Regions from separate parts of the Cytobacillus sp. FSL R5-0377 genome, predicted to be linked through region 2. Evidence: riboswitches for the same ligand, from Rfam matches in the RefSeq annotation. Region 2 holds a riboswitch; each other region holds the start of a gene.
The links. A riboswitch is a leader RNA that binds a small molecule or an ion and turns the genes downstream of it on or off. The one in region 2 is predicted to bind thiamine pyrophosphate.

Region 1: linked by a shared signal. The riboswitch ahead of NSQ49_RS04955 (ABC transporter substrate-binding protein) and the one ahead of thiC (phosphomethylpyrimidine synthase ThiC) in region 2 are both predicted to bind thiamine pyrophosphate.
Region 3: linked by a shared signal. The riboswitch ahead of NSQ49_RS06315 (Ykof family thiamine-binding protein) and the one ahead of thiC (phosphomethylpyrimidine synthase ThiC) in region 2 are both predicted to bind thiamine pyrophosphate.
Region 4: linked by a shared signal. The riboswitch ahead of thiT (energy-coupled thiamine transporter ThiT) and the one ahead of thiC (phosphomethylpyrimidine synthase ThiC) in region 2 are both predicted to bind thiamine pyrophosphate.

What each region holds. Positions count from the first base shown of each region.
Region 1 is NZ_JBBORA010000001.1:1,007,967-1,014,009, forward strand. It holds gene tatA (twin-arginine translocase TatA/TatE family subunit) at 1-150, opposite strand, end outside; gene NSQ49_RS04945 (NAD-dependent deacylase) at 261-983, opposite strand; gene NSQ49_RS04950 (YkvA family protein) at 1,131-1,544, shown strand; TPP riboswitch at 1,622-1,730, shown strand; gene NSQ49_RS04955 (ABC transporter substrate-binding protein) at 1,841-2,839, shown strand; gene NSQ49_RS04960 (thiamine-binding protein) at 2,854-3,147, shown strand; gene NSQ49_RS04965 (ABC transporter permease) at 3,144-3,911, shown strand; gene NSQ49_RS04970 (ABC transporter ATP-binding protein) at 3,908-4,642, shown strand; gene NSQ49_RS04975 (TatD family hydrolase) at 4,654-5,421, shown strand; gene NSQ49_RS04980 (hypothetical protein) at 5,547-6,043, shown strand, end outside.
Region 2 is NZ_JBBORA010000001.1:1,962,817-1,968,859, reverse strand. It holds gene NSQ49_RS10050 (bifunctional metallophosphatase/5'-nucleotidase) at 1-1,434, opposite strand, end outside; gene NSQ49_RS10045 (hypothetical protein) at 1,577-1,813, shown strand; TPP riboswitch at 2,024-2,138, shown strand; gene thiC (phosphomethylpyrimidine synthase ThiC) at 2,265-4,049, shown strand; TPP riboswitch at 4,072-4,181, shown strand; gene tenI (thiazole tautomerase TenI) at 4,271-4,879, shown strand; gene thiO (glycine oxidase ThiO) at 4,879-6,018, shown strand; gene thiS (sulfur carrier protein ThiS) at 6,015-6,043, shown strand, end outside.
Region 3 is NZ_JBBORA010000001.1:1,264,697-1,270,739, forward strand. It holds gene NSQ49_RS06305 (coproporphyrinogen III oxidase) at 116-1,630, opposite strand; gene NSQ49_RS06310 (Cof-type HAD-IIB family hydrolase) at 1,859-2,725, opposite strand; TPP riboswitch at 2,955-3,056, shown strand; gene NSQ49_RS06315 (Ykof family thiamine-binding protein) at 3,328-3,933, shown strand; gene NSQ49_RS06320 (ECF transporter S component) at 3,935-4,531, shown strand; gene NSQ49_RS06325 (ABC transporter ATP-binding protein) at 4,515-6,043, shown strand, end outside.
Region 4 is NZ_JBBORA010000001.1:152,401-158,443, reverse strand. It holds gene qoxD (cytochrome aa3 quinol oxidase subunit IV) at 1-51, shown strand, start outside; gene NSQ49_RS00805 (hypothetical protein) at 152-391, opposite strand; gene NSQ49_RS00800 (hypothetical protein) at 514-792, opposite strand; gene NSQ49_RS00795 (nucleotidyltransferase) at 905-1,225, opposite strand; gene NSQ49_RS00790 (nucleotidyltransferase domain-containing protein) at 1,244-1,618, opposite strand; gene thiT (energy-coupled thiamine transporter ThiT) at 1,798-2,397, opposite strand; TPP riboswitch at 2,463-2,565, opposite strand; gene NSQ49_RS00780 (MATE family efflux transporter) at 2,618-3,958, opposite strand; gene NSQ49_RS00775 (AAA family ATPase) at 4,248-5,978, shown strand.

The DNA.
Region 1 (6,043 bases), 950 kb from region 2:
ATCTTTAGTGAGATCACGAGTAGATTTCTTAAATTCTTTTAAAGTTTCCCCGAATGCTCTCCCTATTTCGGGAAGTTTTTTAGGCCCAAAAATAATAAGAGCCAGAACGAGGATGAGAATTAAGCCTGGAATTCCGATGTTTGATAACATGCTGAACACTCCTTATATATCATATCGCTTGAAGCGGTAGTAATCATGTTCACTGTCTATTATAGGGGACTTGCTCAAAAAATCATAGTACGAGACTTATTATAAGATACTCATTCTCCCGCTGTTAAAAGGCCATCTAGTTCTTCGAGTACGTCACCAATTTTGCGGTCATGGATTACTTCATCTGCATAAAAGTCAAAATCAGTGGGTTCCATATTAATTATCACCAGTTTTGCTCCGTTTTGTTTCGCTATCAGCGGAAACTGATTTGCCGGGGTCACAGTCAAGGATGATCCCAGTACAATAAATAGTTCTGCCTTGTCTGATTCATCTGCCGCAAAATCTAATGCCTGCTCCGGCAGCATTTCTCCAAACAGAACTACTGAAGGACGAAGCATTCCCCCGCAATTACATTGAGTATGCCCATGCAAATAACCCTCGCTTGGGAACACTTCTTTACATTCCTGGCAGTGGAGTGTCTGCAGATTACCATGAAGCTCTGATACATTTTTACTGCCAGCAAGCCGATGAAATCCATCAACGTTTTGAGTTATAATACTCTTTATCATGCCTCTCTTTTCCCAATCAGCAAGAATATAATGGCCTTTATGAGGATTACACTCTTTCAGTCCGATTACCCTGTGCCGATAAAAATCTATAAATTCATTCACATTTTGATTTAATGCTTCCGTACTGGCAATTTTTCCAGGATCTTTCCCGTTCCATAATCCATTGTTGGCTGACCTGAAATCAGGCAGCCCGCTTTCCGTTGACATCCCTGCTCCAGCTAGTATTACTGTATATTTTGATTCCTTCAGCCATTTTTCAATCATAAATACCAGCTCCCACTAAATATATTGATACTGCTTAATGCTTATTTCCATTTTTTTCTTCAGGTTAAATGTTTATGTCATGTCACGTATGCGGTAAATAATAGATTATAACTGTTTACCCGAATTATCAATATAGGAGTGATGGCTATGCCTGAAATAGAAACGAAAGACTATAAGGATGGCTATAAAAAATTTTCTTCCAGGGCAAAACGCTACGCAGAGGATCCCGAAAAAACGAAAGGACTGCTAAAAAAGGCGACACTTAAAGCAGATAAAAACAAATCCTCATTAAATGATATATGGGAAAAGTTTCAGCTGCTGATTGATTTAGTCAGGGCATGGTCAAAAGGTGATTACCGGCATATCTCCAAAAAATCAATTATCTTTATTATTGCTTCCATTCTATACTTTGTTTCCCCTATCGACCTGGTTCCAGACTTTTTAATTGGAATGGGGATTTTGGATGACGCAGCAGTACTGGGCTTTGCCGTCAGTCAAATATCAGGGGAGCTTGAGAAATTCAAAACCTGGAAAGACAGCAGGACAATTGAAATGAAATAAATTTCAAATGCTGTCCTTTTTTATATTGTCTGCTATAATAATGATGGAAAGTATTCATGTCTGTTAAAATTATATAGCAAGAAATGTAGGGGAACCGGTGTGCCGGTTGAGACTTCATCCTTAAGATGCTGACCCTTTGAACCTGATCTGGCTAATACCGGCGTAGGGAACATATTCTTAAACATCATAAATGTTTTTTTATATGCGTCCCGGTATTATGCCGGGGCGTTTTTTAATTTTCAGGGCAGACTAATACCCACTTTCCTTACTACATAAAAGCTTTTGGAGGTTTCATTATGAAAAAATGTATAGCTGCTATTTCTGCGCTTCTTCTGCTGCTTACCGGATGTGCCGGCAGCGGCCAGACTGGAAAAGAAGATGCAGGCAGCAAACAAGAATTGAAAAAGGTTACTGTCGTTCTGGATTGGACACCCAATACCAATCATACCGGCTTATACGCCGCAAAGGAAAAAGGCTATTTTAAAGAAGAAGGACTTGATGTCGAAATCATCATGCCAGGTGAGGCAGGAGCAGATCAATTGACCGCATCAGGCAAGGCAGATTTCGGTGTCAGCTATCAGGAAAGCATTACGGAAGCGCGGGTACAGGGTGTGCCACTGGTTTCAATAGCTGCTGTCATTCAGCACAATACTTCCGGTTTTGCATCCCCTGCTGAAAAAAATATTAAATCGCCGAAAGATTTTGAAGGAAAAACTTATGGCGGCTGGGGGGCACCTGTAGAAAAATCAGTAATTGACTCTCTAATGAAAAAGGAAAATGCTGATGTCGATAAAGTGTCAATTGTGAACATGGGAGATGCAGACTTTTTTACAGCCGTTAAAAGAGATATAGACTTCGCATGGATTTATTACGGATGGACAGGTGTAGAAGCTGAGCTTCGAGGGGAAAAGATTAATATGGTCTACCTTACAGACTACTCTGATAAACTGGATTACTACACGCCTGTACTGGCAACTAGTGAAAAAATGATTGCAGATGATCCGGAGACTGTCAAAGCATTTGTAAAAGCAGCAGCCAAAGGATATGAATTTGCAATCAACGAACCTGGCGAAGCAGCTGATATTTTGTTAAAGCATGCTCCTGACCTTGACAGTGACTTGGTCAAAAAGAGCCAGGAGTGGCTATCTCCGCGCTATCAGGATGATGCTTCCAGATGGGGAGAACAAAAGCTTGAAGTCTGGGAAAACTATGCACACTGGATGCATGAAAATGGTCTTTTAGAAAAAGAATTAGATGCCGGCAAAGCATTTACAAATGACTTCCTGCCGGAATAAGGGGAGTTTATAAAATGGCAAACGCACTTGTAAGCATTCAAATCATACCAAAAACAAAAGATGGGGAAAATGTTATACCATATGTTGATGAAGCAATCAGTGTCATTCAGCAATCGGGTGTTAAATACGAAGTTCATCCCCTGGAAACAACGATGGAAGGCGATTTAGAACATTTATTAAAAATCATTGCTGACATGAACAGAAAAATGATTGAAAAAGGAAGCAGCAATGTCATTTCACAGGTTAAGATCCTATATCAGCCTGCTGGAATTCAAATGAGTGATTTAACGGAGAAGTACCGTTCATGATCAGTGCAGTCAGAAAAGGATGGAGGCCGGCAGCGGTTCTCCTTCTTTTATTCATTTTTTGGGAGCTGGCGGTGAATCTGGCAGATGTCCCATCTTGGCTGCTTCCTCCCCCGACAGACATTATTCAGGAGGCGTTTTTAGGCTGGGAGGGCTTCCGCCTGCATCTTCAATCGACAATCCTGCTTTCACTATGGGGATTTGGCATAGGCACTGTCATTGGATTACTAACAGCTGTGATACTGCATTTATTGCCTTTTATTAGGGAGTCTGTTTACCCGCTTCTTATCCTTTCTCAAAATGTGCCAATAATTGTTCTGGCTCCTTTACTGGTTGTATGGTTCGGATTTGGCATACTGCCAAAGCTTATTGTCATTACGCTGGTATGCTTCTTCCCGATTACTGTTGCAGCATTGGATGGTTTTCGGCAAACACCGGGAGAACTCAGGCATTATATGCTGATGGCAGGGGCGAGCAGCGGACAGCTATTTTGGAAGCTGGAGCTCCCCCATTCCCTTCCATCTTTATTTTCAGGCCTAAAAATCTCTGCAACCTATAGTGTGATGGGTGCTGTCATATCTGAATGGCTTGGAGCTAAAGCCGGAATAGGGGTTTATATGACCCTAGCCTCTTCCTCATTTCGGACAGACCGTGTTTTTGTAGCCATTTTTGCGATTATGCTGTTAAGTTTGCTCCTTTTTGGAGCCATTTTACTGGCTGAACGTTTGCTTATTAAATGGAAGTCCCAGGAGAGTGGCAGGAAATGATACAATTATCGGTTAATTCTATATCGAAAAGTTTTGATTCCAATCAAGTATTAAACAATTTAAGCTTTCAAGTAAATGAAGGTGAATTTGTTTCGATTCTTGGTCCATCCGGCAGCGGAAAAAGCACTATATTCAACCTGATTGGCGGTATGCTCCTGCCAGATGAAGGTTCCATTAAGCTTGGGAATACAGAAATCAGCGGAAAACGCGGTTCAATTAGCTATATGCCCCAGACACCTTCCCTGATGCCATGGAGAACCATCCTCCAGAATGTTATGCTTGGCCAGGAAATTATGGGAAAAGCCGATCCGGAAACGGCCAGAAACATGCTTCAAAAAGCAGGACTCGGCGACTATGAAAATGCATATCCTCATGAATTGTCGGGAGGAATGAAACAAAGGGCTGCCTTTATCCGGGCATTATTGAGCCCGCAGCCGATCATATTGCTGGATGAACCTTTTTCAGCTTTAGACGAGCTCACCCGCCATGATATGCAAAAATGGCTTCTTGATATTTGGAACGAGCATAAACCGACAATTCTGTTTGTAACACATAATATTGAAGAAGCCCTTTACTTGTCTGATCGAATTTTGGTCCTGAGCAGTAAGCCTGCTAAAGTAATGAATGAATATGTGGTACCCTTTAACAGGCCAAGGGTGGAGGAACTTCTTCTCAATGAGGAATTCCTTGCCTGCAAAAGAAGTATCCATCATGCGCTGAAAAACCATTAGGAGGCAGGAGCATGGATAAATATATTGATTCCCATATTCACCTTGATAAATATAGTCATATGGATTTAGAAAGAATGTTTAATGAGCTGCCATTTCAGCTATCCCTTGTAACAGTTTCAAGCGATTTAGCCTCCTGTAAACGAAACCTTGCTCTTTCGGAAATTTATCCTTTTGTTAAACCTGCCTTTGGTTTTCATCCTGAACAGGCACTGCCCAGTGATCATGAAATTTCAGAGCTTTTCAGCTGGATGAAGATTCACAAAGAGCAAATGGCTGCTGTTGGCGAGGTTGGCCTTCCATACTATTTAAAATCTGAAGGAGTAAAGCAGCTTGGCGGGTATATTGAACTTCTCGAAGAATTCATTAAGCTTGCAAAAGAATGGGATAAGCCTATTGCCCTTCATGCAATTTATGATGATGCACCGACTGTATGCAATTTATTGGAAAAGCACTCAATTAAAAAGGCTCATTTCCACTGGTTTAAAGGTGACACCGCAGCCATAAGCAGGCTGGTTTCAAATGGATATTATATCTCCTTTACACCTGATATTGTGTACGAAAAAGAAATACAGCTCCTTGTACGGGATTTCCCTATCGATAAATTGATGGCCGAAACAGACGGTCCATGGGAATTTGATGGCCCTTTTAAAAACAAACCTGCCCATCCGGCCATGATGGCCCATTCGATCAGTGTCTTTGCTGAACTAAAAGAAATTACTTTCAGCAGTGCCCTTAAGAAGCTGAATGATAATACAAAAGCCTTTTATAATATTGATTAAAACATTTACAATAAGACGGTTTTTTTAGAGAAAATATACTAGATAAATATAATCACTTCGCACCATTCCTAATTTTGGAAATATGGGTTAATCTTATATTGGACAATACTTTTAGGAGGTATGTGATGAAAAAGTATATTTTCTTATTATTGACTATTTTACTAGTTTTCTCGGGCAATGTTTCTGCACAGCCCAAAAGCAAATCGGCAATTTCGACTGAGAAGGATTTCATGAAAGCCGTTTTAAAATCTGATGAGTATAAGGAATTCAAATCCTCTATCTTAAAAGATGCAGCTACCAAGCCAAAAGCTCTTATCGATGATAAGGGAATGCAATATGGCTGGACAGTGCAATATGAAATTGAATACAATGAAAAAAATATATTCCTAAATGAAAAAGCTCACGTAAATTTCTCCTCTCTCCTTTCTTTCTCATTAGAGTCCGGAAAGGAATTAAAAGTGCGGCTGGTTGATTACAGCAGGCTCATTGAGGATCAGGCATTTTATGTAAAAGACCTGAAGTCTGAGGAAGAGACCAAAATAGATATATCAAAAGACGTTGCCTTTACTGATTATTTAACAGAAGTAGAAATGAAAAAAACTCAGCTGATTAAAGAAGCGGC
Region 2 (6,043 bases):
TCCGTCCGGAAGGTATATATCTATTACTTTTTCACCTTTAGGCCTGCTGTCATCCCAAGTATAAGTAATTCCGGATATCTGTAGAATTCTAGTTATATTAGGCTGCCATTGCTGATTGAGGACCTCACGGATTTGGCTGCCAGTCAGGTCCATTTTGACAAGCAGATTACTGAAGGGAAGGACCCCAAATAAATTTCCCCAGGTAACACGGCCGGCATCAATGTCTGCGCGGATTCCTTCCGGATTGGTAAAAGCGAAGTCTGTGTTCATTGCTGACCGCTGAGAATCAGCAATAAGATTGCCCAAGGCTGATTCACCGCTTATGTTTTGTTCGGCCGTGATTGGAATAGCAGCAGTGCCAATATATCTGTTTACAGCAGATTCTACCTTTTTTTCATACCGATCGATTATCCTGGTTATATCGCTTGCAGGCTCGATCCGATCCTGATAAACAGTTACAATTTCTGCGTGTTTGCGGACAATATTCTTAGTCTGCGGATCTATTTCTATATCTACATCAGAAAAGGCGGTGCCGTATGAATAGGCCTGGACCAGGAGTTTACCATCTACAACACTGTTCAGATAAGTATGGCTGTGTCCTCCAAAAATGACATCTACTTCATCACCCACTAGATGTGCCAAATCAATCAGCTGGCCACTGGCTTGTTGTCCATTTGGTCTGGATTCGCCTGGAACATGTGCTAATACTACAATGGCTCTTACACCTTGTTTTTGAAGTTCCCGGGTATATTTGTTGATGGCTTCAGCTTCATCAGTGAAGATTAAATCTTTCACACTGTCAGGTGCTGTTATAGCTGGTGTTTCTCTCATGATGACTCCGATAAATCCAATTGGGATGCCGCTAATGTTTATTATCTTATAGGGAGGAAGGAATGGTTTACCTGACTTTTGATTTATGACATTGGCTGCAATCCATGGGAATTGGGATCCAGAGTAATCTTTTACTGCAGAAGGGCTGCTGCCTGTCAGCAGGCGAAGCAGCTCATCAGAACCCCGGTCGAATTCATGATTGCCAATCGTGCCGATATCAAACCCCATCCTATTCAAAAATTCAATAGTCGGTTCATCCCTCAGAAGCGCAGATACCGGCGGGCTGGCTCCAATCATGTCCCCAGCATGAAGCAAAAGGGTATTTTCATTTTCAGCAGCACGCTTACGTAAATAGGCAGCAAGGTAATCAGCACGTCCTGCTGGCCTGTCGTTGACCAGACGAGTGACATTCAGCTGCCCATGGAAATCATTAATGCCCAGCAATTGAATATGCTTATATGGTTCTTCTATGCGTTCTTCCACATGGCCGTGATATCCTTCAGAAAGACCCTGCTGATTCCATTGTTCATATTTTGCATGCTGTCCGCTGTATAAAGGCATTCCCAGGATGCTAAATAATATAAGGGAGAAAAGCATTTTCATTCTTCGTCCTCCAGTAGTTGTGGCAGGGTTAGTATTTGCCTGAATCAGGAATTTAATCGGATGATAGGATGTCAAGTTTGTAATCCTGCCGAATGGGTAAGGTCTTAAAGAAACATAATACTGCCAAAGGAGATGAAAACACATGAATTATAAGAAGCTTTTGCTTTCAGTCCCATTAGGTGCAGGATTATTGTTGGCAGGGTGCGGAACAGATGAGCAGGAGCCGCCGCCGGAAACCGAAGATGTAGAATTGGAAGATAATCAAATGGATGAAAACAATAAGGAAGATAGTGAAATGCAGGATCCCGGAATGAATGAAGAATCTCCACAGGGTGAAGAGAATCTGGATATGAACGAAGGGGGTTCAGAAGAGAATTAAATGATGCTGCACATCTTAAATTTATGGAAAAACGTCTGCTTATGTCAGGCGTTTTTATGTTTTTTTTAGAATTTGAATGTCTAATCAGAAATGCCGCAGGGCATTTAGGAGAAGGATCCATGCGTGAAAAGGTGAAAGCTTTTTGATTCACGTTTGCAGAAATACCTTTTATTTGTTTTCTGAATTATGTATACTAAAGTAGAATTAAATAGTAATAACTAGGGGTGCCCAATAGCTTGGGCTGAGAGAGAAACGCGCTAAAGTTTCTTGACTCTTTGGACCTGATCTGGATTATACCAGCGTGGGGAAGTTAGAATGTGCAAAAGTTTCTTTGTGCAAAGACATCTGCGGTTAAGCCGGTCCATCATTATGTGGACCGGCTTTTTTACATATCCGGCACTTCCCGGTTCCAGGTCTCGTCCCTATATTTTTGAATAAGGGAGAGATAACAATGACTGCAAGTTCATTAAATCATGAAAGTATTTTTATTATGTCGAGCTTTACTGGCAGCAGGAAAATCTATGTGGAAGGATCGAGACCTGACATAAAGGTTCCGATGCGTGAGATAGAATTAAGTCCCACCACCGGAAGTTTTGGTCAGCAAGTAAATGAGCCGGTTCGCGTCTATGATACGAGCGGCCCTTATACAGACCCTCAGCATACGGCAAATCTAAAAAAAGGGCTTCCTCCTATAAGAAGCCGGTGGATTCAAGAACGCGAAGATGTAGAAGAATATGATGGGCGGAAAATAAAGCCCGAGGACAACGGCTACCTTAATGAAGATGATCCGCGTGCTAATCATAAACTTTTTCCATGTCTATCCCGCAAGCCACTGAAAGCGATAAAAGGGAAAAATGTCACCCAGCTTCACTATGCAAAAAAAGGGATCATAACACCGGAGATGGAGTTTATAGCCATTCGGGAAAATATGGAACCGGAATTTGTTCGGTCCGAAGTAGCGAGAGGACGTGCCATTATTCCTTCTAATATCAATCATCCTGAGACAGAGCCAATGATAATCGGACGGAATTTCCATGTAAAGATTAATGCGAACATTGGAAACTCAGCAGTCTCATCTTCTATTGAAGAAGAGGTTGAGAAGATGACATGGGCCACACGCTGGGGAGCAGATACAATTATGGATCTATCAACTGGCAAAAATATTCACACAACACGTGAATGGATTATCAGAAATTCTGCTGTTCCTGTTGGGACGGTGCCGATATATCAAGCTTTGGAGAAGGTGAATGGAATTGCTGAGGATCTCACGTGGGAAGTGTATAGGGATACCTTAATCGAACAGGCAGAGCAGGGTGTTGATTATTTTACAATTCATGCAGGTGTCCTTTTACGTTATGTACCGCTTACGGCCAAAAGACTGACTGGAATTGTGTCCAGAGGGGGATCCATTATGGCCCAATGGTGTCTCCATCATCATAAAGAGAACTTTTTATATACACACTTTGAAGAAATCTGCGAGATCATGAAAGCTTATGATGTGGCCTTCTCCTTAGGGGATGGACTCCGGCCAGGATCGATTGCAGATGCAAATGACGAGGCACAGTTTGCGGAGCTCGAAACACTTGGTGAGCTGACGAAAATTGCCTGGAACCATGATGTACAGGTAATGGTCGAGGGGCCCGGCCATGTTCCCATGCATTTAATCAAGGAGAATATGGATAAGCAATTGGAAATCTGTCAGGAAGCACCATTTTACACGCTTGGGCCTCTTACGACAGATATAGCTCCTGGCTATGACCATATTACCTCTGCCATCGGGGCTGCCATGATAGGCTGGTACGGAACGGCGATGCTTTGCTATGTCACCCCTAAAGAGCATTTGGGTTTGCCAAATAGAGACGATGTGCGTGAAGGCGTCATTACGTATAAAATTGCCGCTCATGCAGCAGATTTGGCAAAGGGGCATCCTGGTGCGCAAAAAAGGGACGATGCCCTGTCAAAAGCCCGTTTTGAATTCCGCTGGAGAGATCAATTCAACCTCTCATTGGATCCTGAGCGGGCATTGGAATTCCATGATGAAACCCTTCCGGCTGAAGGGGCAAAAACCGCTCATTTCTGCTCCATGTGCGGGCCAAAATTTTGCAGCATGAGAATTTCGCAGGATATCCGGAATTATGCAAAAGAGCATCAGCTTGAAACCAGCGAAGCGATACAGAAGGGACTGGAAGAAAAAGCTGAGGAATTTAATAAGGCTGGGGGAAACATTTATCAGTAGTCTTTTTATAGTTTAATAGAATGATATCCGCTGGGGGTGCCTGATTGAAGGCTGAGATTAAAGCAAAGGCTTTAAGACCCTTGGAACCTGATCTGGCTGAATGCCAGCGTAGGGAAGTGGAGGTTCGGGCCTGAATTCTATGGCCTCATAGCCCCGCTTTCTACATAGAAGGTGGTTTTTTTATTGCAAAAAAATCTAAAAAAGCAAAGGGGCGGACTGCTATGAAGAAACAGCTGCATGTTATATCAGACGGAAAGCTTTCTCCAGAGGACTTCTCTGAAATAGCTGTTGAACTGGAACCCTTTACTGATAAATTCCACTTACGGGAAAAACACTGGACCTCAAGGGAGTTATTTGCCGGAGTAAAGCATCTTCTTAAAAAAGGAATTCCTATTCGTAAAATCATTATAAATGATCGCGCGGATGTTGCCTGGGCGTTTAGAGCGGGTGTGCATCTTGCTTACCACAGTCTGCCGGCTGATATTGTAAAAAGGCGTTTTCCGCATTTACCTGTCGGCTGTTCTGTACATTCACTTGAGGAAGCTGAAGAGGCTGCCAAACAGGGGGCTGATTATCTCCTGTATGGGCATATATTCGAAACAGACTCCAAGAAGGGAATCCCGCCAAGGGGCACGGGGTCTTTGGAGGCTCTAAAAAAGGCAGTAGACATTCCGGTATTGGCAATTGGAGGCATTAAACCAGAGAACGTACTTGAAGTCCTGGAGGCAGGGGCAGATGGCATTGCTGTCATGTCAGGGATATTGCAGGCAAAGGAGCCTGCGGAGGCAGCAAAGCTCTTTTCAAAAATGTTAAATGAGGAGGGGATATGATGAGGAAAAGGTTTGACGCCGTTATAATCGGCGGAGGCATTAATGGCAGCTCCATTGCTTTTCAACTGGCAAAAAGAGGGTATAAAGTGGCTGTTTTGGATAAGGGAAAAATAGCTGGTAAGGCTTCCGGGGCGGCTGCTGGAATTTTAGGAGCACAAACGGAACTGACCGAAGACGGCCCGCTGTTCCAGCTCGCATGCAAAAGCCGCTCCATGTACCGGACCCTGATTCCTGAACTGGAAGAGTTATCACAAGTGCATATCGGCTATCAAAATAAGGGTGTATATAGAGTGGCAGATAATATTGCAGAGGAGATGAGTTTAAAAAGATTAATAGAAAATCAGCAAAAAGCGGGCGAGGATGCCGAATGGTTTTCCATTGATGACCTGATTAAACGTGAACCATTCGTATCAGCCAAATTAAGGGGGGCGATGTATATACCGAATGATGGACAGGTACAGGCATATGAATTATCCCTTGCCTTTGCAAAAGCTTCAATGACCCTCGGCGCAGAAATTTTTGAGTATACACAGGTAACAGATTTTATTTTAAAAGGTGAAAGGGTGTATGGGGTTAGAACCAGCCAGGGAGAATTTCTGGCTGATTCCGTTATCGTTGCTTCCGGTGCCTGGAGCAGGGAGATTCTTGAAAGAACGGGCCTTGTGCTGCCCATTATTCCGGTTAAAGGCGAGTGCTTCTCGGTCAAGGCTGATAAAACGCTTGTACAAGGGACGATCTTTTCACACGGATGTTATATCGTTCCCAAGCAATCCGGAAGGCTGGTAGTTGGGGCAACGGTTAAAGCAAACTCATTTGATGAAAAGGTGACCGTTGAGGGGATTTCCCAGCTGATGGAAAAGGCTCAAAACCTGGTGCCGGATATCGCGAATGCAGAATGGGAACGAGCCTGGACAGGAATTCGCCCGCAATCGGCTGATGGGCAGCCTTTTTTGGGACAACATCCAGTCATTGATGGGTTATATATTGCAGCGGGGCATTTCCGCAATGGGATCCTCCTCGCTCCGGCAACAGGAGAGCTGATGGCAGACATCCTCGAAGGCAGGACGGAGAAGCCTAACCCGTTTGAGCTGTCCCGCCTTGAATATTTAGACCAATCGTCAAAAGGGGTGGTTATATGAATATTGTCATTAATGGTGATGCTGT
Region 3 (6,043 bases), 700 kb from region 2:
CATTTAAGATCATAGAGTTCTATGATCTTTTACCTAATTCATTCTCTTTATTTTCACAAAATCCCTTTAATATTTTCTTAATTTTCTAAAATATCCCCATAAGAAAAACCCCCGCCTATTCAGCAAGGGATTCGTGTTTATTAAATAACTCTTTTAATATTTTCAATTTCTCATCTGTATAATGCTTAAAACTGTCATTATAGGATTTTGGATCTTTCGGGTTAGCAAAATGAGTAATTTTTCCTGTCTCTGGGTCAATGAACTTACTGGAAGCCCCGCATCCAAGCCCGATGATTGTCTGCTGTTCTTCCATAATCATAATATTATAGATGCTTTCCTGATTCGGAAGAGCATAGCCGACATTCTCAAGATTGCCAAGGATATTTTTCTGACGGTATAGGTAATAGGGATGGTAATTATGCTTTTTAGTCCAATCCTCAGCCATGTCCATCATTCTTTCAATTTCTTCCCGCTCAGCAACTTTATATTTTTGCTTATTCTTCGTCATTTCCGAAGCACGTTTAAAGGATAAAGTATGAACTGTCAGGGATTCCGGCATTAATTTCTCTGTTTCATCCAATGTATGTGCAAATTCCGGTACACCTTCTCCAGGGAGTCCGATAATCAGATCCATATTAATGTTATTCATTCCCATATCGCGGGCAAGGTGGAACTTATCTACGGTTTCTTCCACTGTATGATGGCGTCCAATAGCTTTCAGTGTCTCCTGAATATAGGACTGGGGATTGATGCTGATTCTGTCAATATTCCATTTTTTCAGCACTTCAAGCTTTTCAGGTGTGATTGTATCCGGACGGCCTGCTTCCACGGTGACCTCCCGAATGTTTTCTACATCTGGAAAAGATTCATACATTTCCTCATAAAGCATATCCATCTCTTCAGCTGTAATGCTTGTTGGAGTCCCTCCGCCATAATAGACAGTGGTAATTTTTACATTATATTCTTTCAGCCATTCTCCCATTTTGCGCATTTCAAAATGAAGGCCGCCAAGAAATGAGTTGACAGAACCCTGTCTGCCATTAATCGCATATGCAGGAAAAGTACAGTACGCGCACTTTGTCGGACAGAACGGAATGCCGATATATATGCTTACCTCATTTTTCAAGTCATAAAGATCCGGCACGACAGCGAGCTGCCGGTCTACAATATTCTGCATAAGCTGGATTTTCTCATCTGTAATCAGGTACTCTTCCTTCAGCTGCTGATGTGCTTCCTTAAGAGGTGTCTGATTCTGCATGGCACGGTGAAGCAATTTTGTGGGACGTACCCCAGTCAGAATTCCCCACTTCTGCGTAATGCCCGTCCAGTCCTGCAAAACAGTCAGGTATACATGAGATACTGCATTCTTGATTTGTTTGAAATTCTCTTTTTCTGACTCAGCCGGAATGAACTCTTTTTCAAAATCAGCTGTAAGTTTATTGCTATTTTTATCAGTAATCTCTGCAGCGGCTTTAATGCGTTCTCCATGCTCAATTTGAAAAGAAATGATCAGATCTGCTGCATCATTCTCACCAAGCACCACTTCACATTCTTCAAAAAAGAGGTTCCCTATCAGCCGAAGCGGCCGATGGAATCGTTCATCCTGTATGCCTAAAATTGAAATGTTCAAATCGATCACCTTTTTTTAAAAATATAATAAATCTGCCGGTGTTTTATCTCAATGACGGCAGCTGCATAGTCTATTTATTCATGTTGGCAAACTCCTTCTAGTGTACATAAATGGGGAAACAAGGTCAATATCAGGAAAGTGAATCCTATAGGTTACTGATATGGTTTCTATACTATCGCTAACTAAAAAAAGAGCCGAATTACTAATCGGGCTCTCATTCATTGAATTTTATTTTAATAGATTCATTTTCTTCAGGAAATCGATTGGATGCTGTTTACGGAAATGTTCTTTAACCATGTAGCTTACGCCGTTCTGATCATTTGATCGCGTCAGCCAGTCCGCTGCTTTTTTTACTTCTGCCGGAGCATTGCCCATTGCCACACCCAATCCTGCTGCTTCAATCATTTCCAGATCATCTTCAGAGTCTCCTATGACGACCATTTGATTTCTGGAAATCCCAAGATGCTCACATAAATAGAGAAGCCCATTCAGTTTTGAGACCCCTGCAGGAACAATGTCCATCCTCAGATCGTTCAGTTTTAAGACTTCTACATTTTCAAACATGCCCCAAATGGCTGTCTTAGCATCCTCAAGGTCTTCCTTATCTTCAAAGTACACTTCGATTTTCGGCGGCGTAACCGGCTCATCTAAAATAGTCTCACTTAAAGAATCCACAAATTGCTGGGAATAAAAAATGGGATCACCCGTTGTAAAAACTGTTTTTGCAAGCATATTGGTATTAAGCTTCGTTTTGTTTGCAAGGGAATATTTTTCGTGCACCAGCCTGATTTGACAGGTAAAGCCTTCAAGCAGGCGCACGATTTCAAACGTTTCATCTTCCTGAATCCTTTTTACAAATATAGGCTTTTCCTGGGAAGCTGCAATATATGCCCCCCTGTGTGTAACCAGCAAAGAATTGGATTTCAATGCTTTAGCCACTTTCTTCGCGGAAGGAAAGCTTCTGGATGTGACAAGTGTTACATAAATTCCCTTTTGCTGCACATATTCAATTGCTTCTTTTGTTGATTTATGAAGTCTTCCATTTGATTGGAGTAGTGTTCCGTCTATGTTTAAAGCAAGCATTCTGTATATCATCCGATTTGCCCCCTATTCTCGGTGTAAAATTGTCCTATTACACTTTTATGAAGGGAGGGACTGGATTAGAACATGACATGGACAATGCAGAAATTTTTTCGTTGATTGCCTGTGTTAGTGAAGGTGTTTAACTGTTTTCATAGATTATTTGAATAAAAGAATTATAAATAGTCATTTACAATTTGGATTCTCCGTATTAAGATGGAGTCATTAAAAACTGCATATCCAAGTTTTGCACTAGGGGAGCTTTTTGGCTGAGAAGAACAATCCGTTCTGACTCTTATTACCCGATCTGGATAATACCAGCGTGGGGAAGTGCAGGTGAACGGCTATCATTTTAGTGTATTGATAACATTCAACTGCATTTCCTATTGGGAATGCAGTTTTTTTATTTTAACCAGGCTGTTTTTGTAAAATTTGTTGTTTTTGGCTCATGTATATTGTCGTTGATTTCCCAGCGAATCGCGGGCAGGCGGTGTGCTTGCACATATGCTCCCGAAGGAGCCTTGCACCTGTCGATACTATCAACACAGTAAGTAATTCAAAAAACAGCAGCAAACCTTACGAAAAAAACTTTTCATTAATACTAGGAGGATGGCAAAATGCAGGAAAATTTTTTATGTGGAACCAGTGAAATTACAGGGTGCAGATTTTCAATTTATCCCATGACTGACAGGTTTGCGGATATTATTTTATCAGCTTTAAAAGAAGTGGATACGAGCAAGGTTTGGATGGAAACAGATGATGTTAGCACCTGTGTGCGAGGCAGGTCCATTCATGTTTTCGATGTGGTTAAAGCTATTTATCTTCAAGCTGTTAAGCATGGTGACCATGTAGTATTTAACGGAACTTTTTCAAATGGATGTCCTGGTGATACTGCAGGAGATGCTTATCTTGCTGAGAATGAGGAATTGGCAAATGAAGAATCAGCAGCAGGTATCAGCCAGGAAGTTGCGGTCCAGTTCGCCCTTTATCCGATGGGGATTCCTGAATACATGAATGTCATTATGGATCAGGTCGAGCTTGCAATGAATCAGGGAATTTTTACAAAAGGGGTGCATTATGCTTCAAGATTAGACGGGGATGCACACTCTGTTTTTAAAACTCTGGAGGACGCTTTTGAAAACTGTAAGAAAAGCAATTCCACCCATATTGTTATGACGGTGAATATGTCTGCCAATAGCCCATCCAAAAAGGGGGCTGAATAATATGCTTGAAAAGTGGAAGCTTCGTGAAGTCATTGTCCTGTCTGTACTCGCTGTCGTGTTTGCAGTTGTATACCTGATATTCATGCAATTTGGCAATGTGCTATATGCAATATTCGGCTTAATTGGATATGATTTTATTTTTGGCATTTGGTTTATTGTTTCAATTCTCGCAGCGTACATAATCAGAAAACCCGGGGCAGCTTTCTTATCGGAAACCATCGCTGCAGCCATTGAAGTCATGATCGGCAATGCTGTCGGTCCCCGCCTGATTCTGTCGGGCATGATTCAGGGGATTGGAGCGGAAGCTGTTTTTGCGGCCACGAAATGGAATAATTACCGGACATGGGTCTTAATTGCTGCCGGCATGGGCTCTTCTGTTACAAGCTTTATTTGGGGCTATTTCATTTCCGGCTATGCGGCCCTCTCACCCGGTTATGTAATGGCTATGTTTTGTGTAAGGATGGTCAGCGGTGCTTTACTGGCAGGCTTGATGGGCAAATGGCTGAGCGAAAGCCTTGCAAAGACCGGAGCATTAAACAGCTTTCCTATTGGCAAAGAGCTGAAAAGGGGAAAACCGGAAAATGGCATTACAGCATAAACAGAACATATTAAAAACAGAGCAGCTTACATTCAGGTATGAAGATGTGAAAAAGCCCATTTTTAAAAATATGCAATTCAGCCTTAATGCAGGGGAAGCAGTTCTATTATTGGGACCCAGCGGCTCGGGAAAAAGCACACTTGCTTTCTGCTTAAATAAATTGTATCCCGAGGCCGCAGATGGCGAATTGGACGGGATCATTTCATTCAAAGGAAAGAGGCTGGAGGAATTCGGCCCTGGTGAAATTAATCAGCACATTGGAATTGTGTTTCAGGACCCTGAAAGCCAATTTTGCATGACCACAGTCGAGGATGAGCTGGCATTTGGACTTGAGAATTTGAAAACGCCGCATGAAGAAATCGGGAATAAGATTGATGAAGCATTGGAGCTTGTTCATCTTTTGCCATATAAATATGCCCCAATTCACACCCTTTCCGGGGGCCAGAAGCAAAAGCTTGCACTGGCATGTGTATTGTCATTGAAACCGGATCTCCTGATTTTAGACGAACCGACAGCAAACCTGGATCCGGCTTCAAGCTATGAACTTACCCGCATCATTAAAGAGCTTAAAGAGAAGAGATCATTCTCCCTTCTAATAATCGAACACAGGCTGGATGATTGGATTGATTTGACCGACCGCTGCGCAGTCCTAAACAGAGAAGGCGAACTATTATTTAATGGAAGCACTGAAGAATGCTTTAATCAATATGCAGAAGAATTTCTGCTTGAGGGCATCTGGCTGCCAAGTTCGGTAAAAGCAGGCCTTTCAGGGAAAAAAGCAGGTATTTATAAAGGGGAAAAACTTCCGTTGACTGATGAGAAATTAATCGCCGGATTTGAGAATCCCATTGGTGCACTTCAGGTTTTAGATAACAGGAAGAAAAATCACCAAGCTCCTGAAGAACAAATTATTCTATCCGCAGAGAATCTATCCTTTTATAAAGCTGGGAAAGATTTGCTAAAAGATATTAGTTTTTCTGTTAAAAAAGGTGAATTTGTGGCCATTGCCGGCTCAAATGGATCAGGAAAAACAACGCTTTCAAGACTCTTGGCTGGACTTTATACTCCTTCCAAAGGCAATATTCTCTTTTATGACAGTCCCCTTTCCCAGTGGAAGGAGCAGGAGCTAAGACAGAAATTAGGTTATGTTTTTCAAAACCCCGAACACCAATTTATTGCTGATTCTGTCTATGATGAAATTGCATTCAGTCTAAAAATACAGCAGATTCCTGATGGTGATATTAAAGAATCAGTTCAGGCTGCACTGCTTCAAGTGGACTTGCTGCAGTGCGCTGACATGCATCCCTTTTCCTTAAGCCAGGGGCAAAAACGGCGGCTTAGTGTTGCATCGATGCTTGTGTATAACCAGGATCTTCTCCTCCTCGATGAGCCGACCTTTGGACAGGATGCCAGGACGTGCGGTGAGCTTATGAAGCTAATGGAAGCAAAGATCCAAAGCGGCGGATCCGTGGTGATGATCACACATGACATGGAAATCATCCATTCATATGC
Region 4 (6,043 bases), 1.8 Mb from region 2:
ATTGTAGTGGGTTCTATCTGGGTCTTAACTTCTGGACACGCTGCACATTAAATCAGCACATGCCCATCCTCCCAAAGCACCTTTACCTCGAGGGTGCAGGCGCTGGAGCAAGACAGTACAAAAAAACCGGTCTCCCCGTTGGAGGCCGGTTTTATTTGTATTGTCTGATTCCCTTGCTTCCCTTTGTCATTTCTTCCATCACATTGATAAAAAACCCGAATCCGAACAGCAGCATAGACGAAACCATAATACTTAAACCGATGGATAATACATACTCACCAGTGATACCGCTTACAAAAAAGCTTGAAATAAAAACAATAAATCCTATTACAATACCTGCTGCTGTACTATTTCGGAAAAAATGCAAAACGCGCTGCTGTTGAATTGTCATATTTTCATCCCCTTTTATTTAATATTCTAACTATGTTCACAAATTTGTCAAACTTTTTGTCACGAATTTGTCAAAATTATTTTTCAATAAAAAACGCCCTGCATAGGCTGCAGAGCGTTTTTCTACTGATATAGGTTTTTAATGTTCTCCAAATCTTCCTTTAGACTGCAAATTTCCTGACGGGTCAGCATAAGCGGCATTTGATCGTAAAGTGTAATTATTTGCCCTCCCTCATCTTCTTCATGAAGGGTAAGATAATTATACAGAGTTTCACATTGATGTTTGTTGAGGACCGACTGGGTATTGAAGCTTTTTACTTTTTGAATCTCAAAAGCACTGGTTTCCGCATCAAATACGCCAGTTATGATATTTCCCTGCAAAGTATTGGACAAGGTCTTCACTCCCCTTTTTTGAGTAATATACCCATTATTCAGAAGCAATTTCCTAATATATCAAAAAAACTTTGGAAATATCATTTAATTATAATTATATTCTGCAGCATAGTAATCAGATTTACTTTTTACCTAAAGTAAACCCTTCAAATAGCCTCCCGCCAAAGGGTTCAAGCACTTTATCAATCAGGATAACTATCTTTTCAATGTTATTTGTTTTATAAAACGAATCAAATGCTTCAACGAATTCGTCTGCAAGTTCTTTGTCGTGGTGAACTAATGAACGAACAAGCCATTTAGATGATCCAATCCATTTACGATTACTGCGAAGTATGAACTCACCCACTAACTCCCCGAGTTTACTTGCAATAAAAATTCCTTCTCCTCTGTTTTGGCATCCGATTAAATCATCTAGTGCATCTGTGATGAAATATCTCTTCAAATCGATGGTTTTTTTTGATCATGCTTTTGGTCCTTGTTCCAGCAGTTCTTTCGCTTCTTTCTTTATGCCTGCTATAAGACCTGTATCTTTTAGTATCTTCCCTTCACTAACCATTCTTGGCATAGAAGGTTTTGCTTCTTTACAATCACTTTCAAAAAAGAAACGATAAGACGTTAAATTATGTACAAATAGTTCAATATTCCAGCCAAACTCAATGACCGATTCACGATAAGAAGAAACTAAATTATCATCAAAAATGACAAGATCTAAATCAGATGTTTCAGTTGCTTGTCCACGAACAACACTCCCAGCCAATAAAGCTCCCTGACAATTTGGAAAATGTCTTTCAACAAATTGGACGGCAGCTTCTATTGGTTCAGGTCTTTTTTTCATTTTATTTACTCCCTTATAAAGAATCTCACTCACAAACTATAATATTACATGAATTTTCCAAATATCTTGAATTGGAAAGTTTAATCCATTTGACAATAAAAAAGCAGACCAATCACTATGTAAATTAGTCTGCTGAATAAAGCTCTTATCGAATTCGTGGAAATATATCAAAGGAGTTATCAGGAGGCACTTTTGTGAGATTGAAGGCCTTCATCCGATTTTTGAATAATTAATCTTGGTGCCGACGAAATAATGAACACGGCCGCGATTGAGCAGAGAATGGCCGCTCCAAGCATGGTAGCCCCGTTAGCCAGGAAGGAAAAAAGAACCGGCGACATCCCTTTTGGCGCATAGCTTCCGAAGAAAAGAACACCTGCTATAAAATGCCAGAAATACCGGGCGAAGCTTCCGATAAATACTGCCACGACTACCCAGCCAAGCGCTTTCTTCCTGCTGCCGGTGCGCAGCTGATTTTGAATAACACGATAAAACAAGCCGGCAAAACCGATACAAGCAAATGCAACAAAATACTCAATAAATGCCTGAAGCGGAGTGGCAATCCAGGCATCTCCCATGGCGATCTGCAGTATCCCCCATAAGAGTCCTGCAATAAAGCTGACTTTAAATCCTCTTCTAAAGGCCAGAATAAAAATCGGAATCATCGCCACAGATATAGAAATGGATGGCGACAGCTTGATAGATGGCAGAAGATCAAGAATGATAGCGAATGCTGCAAAAAATGAAGCCTCTATCATTGCGATTAAGCTTAATTTCTTCATAAAAAAATCCCCCTTTAGTCTCGAGACGATACCCCAAGGGAGAATAAGCAGACAGAATAGTGCAACTGCCTTTTATTCCACATTCCTGCGCTAGCATTAACTAACAGGTTCAAAGGGTCAGAACAGCGGGCTGTTCACTCTCAGCGATATGCTCCCCTTGTGGCACGTTATTGAATTATTCGCTTTTAGTATATATGAAAGAATTAATGGTGAAAAGAAATTACTCCTCCTCTCCAAAAATATTTTGTTTATCCCACTTGCCTTTTCGATAATACATAAAGGCAATAACACTGCTAATGCCAAAACTGATCCCCATTCCTGCTGCAATTCCCTTATCCCCTATATACTTTGAAAATAGATAAGTTAAAGGATATCGGAGGATCCAGAATGAAATGATATTGAGGATAAGAACTTGAAACATGGCGCCTGAGGCTCTTACCACACCATTCAATACAAAATTAATGCCCAGGAGAGGATAGAAAAAAGCAATGATTTTCAAATATTCAGTGCCATAGTGTACTGATTCTTTATCCTGTATAAACAGGTGCACCCCATACTCTGCAAATAGGAACGTCCCCAAAGCAATGATAAACATGATGGCAAGATTGTAGAGGACTCCGTACAACGCTATTTGATGTACCCGTTCCCATCGATTTCCTCCTATATTTTGACCAGCCATACTATTGACTGCAGTCCCCAATGCCATGGCAGGAAGCATTATGATACTGTCGATCCGCTGTGCTGCACCAAACCCTGCAACGACGTCACTCCCAAAAGAAGTAACGACAGACATAATAGCCATAACGCCAGCCGATATGACAGTCATTTGGAGTCCTGAAGGAATGCCAAGCTTGAAGATCAGCACGGCCTCCTCTTTGTGAGGCCAAGATGGAATTGTAAATGGCGCCAGCTTTTTGCGGAGTATGAATATCATGCCGATCAAAAAGGCGACTCCCTGTGAAAGGATGGTTGCATAGGCGGCCCCATCAATGCCAAGCTGAAATACTGATATAAAAAGAGGATCGAGAATTGCATTTAACACGACAGCTATCAGCACAAAGTACAGGGGGCTTTTGCTGTCTCCGAGTGCTCTTAGTACAGTTCCTATAAAGTTATACCCGAATAAAAACAAAATACCAATGAAGTTAATCTGCAAATACGATGCAGCCTCTCCGGCCATTACGGCAGGTGTGCCCATGAAGGCCAGAATTCTTTCCGCAAGCAGGAATCCGGCTATTCCAAGAACAACCGACAAAATGGTCTGTATGACGGTAAAGGCATTTAAATAACGCTTAAGCCCCTCTGCCTGATCTCCGCCTTTTTGCTGGGATAGAATCGTTAATGCCGCATTGTTTATTCCAATGATAAATGAAAGTACTGTAAAGATTACAGTGCCTGAAATTGCAACAGCCCCCAATGCATCAGCTCCCAGCAGATTCCCAACCCACAGACTATCAATAAATTGATAGGAAACCTGCAGGAGATTAGTGAGCATTATGGGAGTTGAGAACAACAAGAGCTGTTTAAAAATATTTCCTTTTGTAAAGTCCTGCTGAGCCATTTTAACACCTTTTTCCCCTATATATTTCAATATTTTTATCAACAGAAATCGCTTATCCGCTTTTATTATTCACTATTTCACATTCAGTTTCCAATAAAATGGTTTGTACTAGACTTCCCCCCTGTCACATATCTTTCACATTTATTAACCCTATGAACGCTGTTGTAGCACACTTTCTAATGAAGGATATTATTTTTCCATAATTTACAATGTTTAAAAAGAGTTAAGCCCTTTTATTAACAATTTTAATTTCTTATAATGTAGGTATGTTCAATGAGGAGGGAATTGGTTGAAATCACTTTTAAAGAAGCCTTCGACGATTATAACTATTGCATTGGTAGTCACGGTGATTTTGGCGGCGGTTATTTGGACCGTACAAGCAGGAAATAAGGATGTGACAGTCCCGTTTTCTTCTGTGGAAAAAATTATTGCCTCCCAGGATGGAAAGATTGTTACAGTACAGGAATATAAAAATGGGAAACTGCTGATCACAGCTCCTGATGGCGAGTACATCTCTCATGTGCCTCCCAACAGTGATATGGTTGATAAATTAGTAGAAACCTATAATATTCAATATACATTCGCAGCCACAGGGCCCTATACACCTTGGATACTTGGCGGCATAGTCCTTTTGTTCATTGCCATAGGAATTTACCTGTTTAAGTCAGGAAAAGGCGGAATGGGCGCAACAAATACAATGAAGCAAAGTGTATCCAAGCCTAAAGCCCTTCCTGCCATTTCGCTTGAAGATGTAGGCGGAATTCAAGATGAAATGAAAGAGGAAATTATGCAGACTCTTTCGATTTTAAAAGAACCGGAGCGCTCATTAAAAATGGGCATTAAGCCTCCGAAAGGGATTCTTTTATACGGACCTCCCGGAACGGGAAAAACATTGCTGGCTCAGGCAATCGCCAAGGAATTGGGAGCCACATTTTTCTCAACAAGCGGTTCCGGGTTTAATGAATTATTTGTCGGTGTAGGAGCATCCCGAGTCAGAAACCTTTTCCAAAATGCCAGGAAGTATTCTCCTGCTGTCGTCTTTATTGACGAAGTAGATGCACTTGCAGGACGAAGAAAGCAGCATGGCGGAGAAGAAAGTGAAAAAACGTTAACTGAACTGCTGGTCCAGCTGGACGGCGGACACTCCAATGACGGAATATTATTTATTGCCGCCACGAACCGGAAGGATATGCTTGACGAAGCCTTCCTTCGTCCTGGACGGATTGACTTTTCTTTCAATGTCCCTCTTCCTGATACTAAGGGCCGGAGAGAGATCATAAATATTCATACACGAAATAGGCTGCTGGCTGAAGATGTCATGACAACTCTTGGCGATCTGGCAGAAAGCACTTCCGGTTTTTCAGGTGCTGATCTTCATTCCCTGTTCGAAACGGCAAGCCGCAGAGCTGTCCGGAACGGCCAGGAGATTATCTCAAAAGAAGATTTGGATTATGCGCTTGACCGCACTATCCTGGGAACCACCACCCGGGCTTTACAGGATGCCGGAACGAAGCAGCGGGTTGCCATTCATGAAGCTGGCCATGCTTTAGTGGCTGCTTTAACAAAACCGGGTTCCGTCCGGAAAGCAACCATCATTCCGCGTGGCGAAGCACTTGGGTATGTAGCTCCTATTCAAAAAGAACTTCATTTATCAACAACAAGTGAACTTCTTGACCAGGTAGCCATGATTCTCGCTGGCGGGGTAGCAGAACGAATGATACTTGGCGAACACAGCATTGGGGTAAGCGGCGATGTTAAACAAGCGAAGCATATCATCGAGCAAATGGTTGATACGGGGTTACTTGATAACGGATTTGAGCTTACTTTCAACAAAGGCCAAAAAGAAGCCAAAATGCAGGATCTTTTCCAGAAAGCATTGGAAAGATGCGAGTTAATTATTGCGAATCACCAGCCGCAATTTAAAGTCCTGGTAGAGGCCCTTCTTGAGAAGGAAACACTCGAAGGCAGTGAAGTACAGGAAATTGCAGGAGAATTAAAAACTGAATTGGTCATAGCGTAATGTGAAACCGGTCCTCTGAGGGCCGGTTTTTTTATGATAATAGGACATCGGAAATATATTAGGGT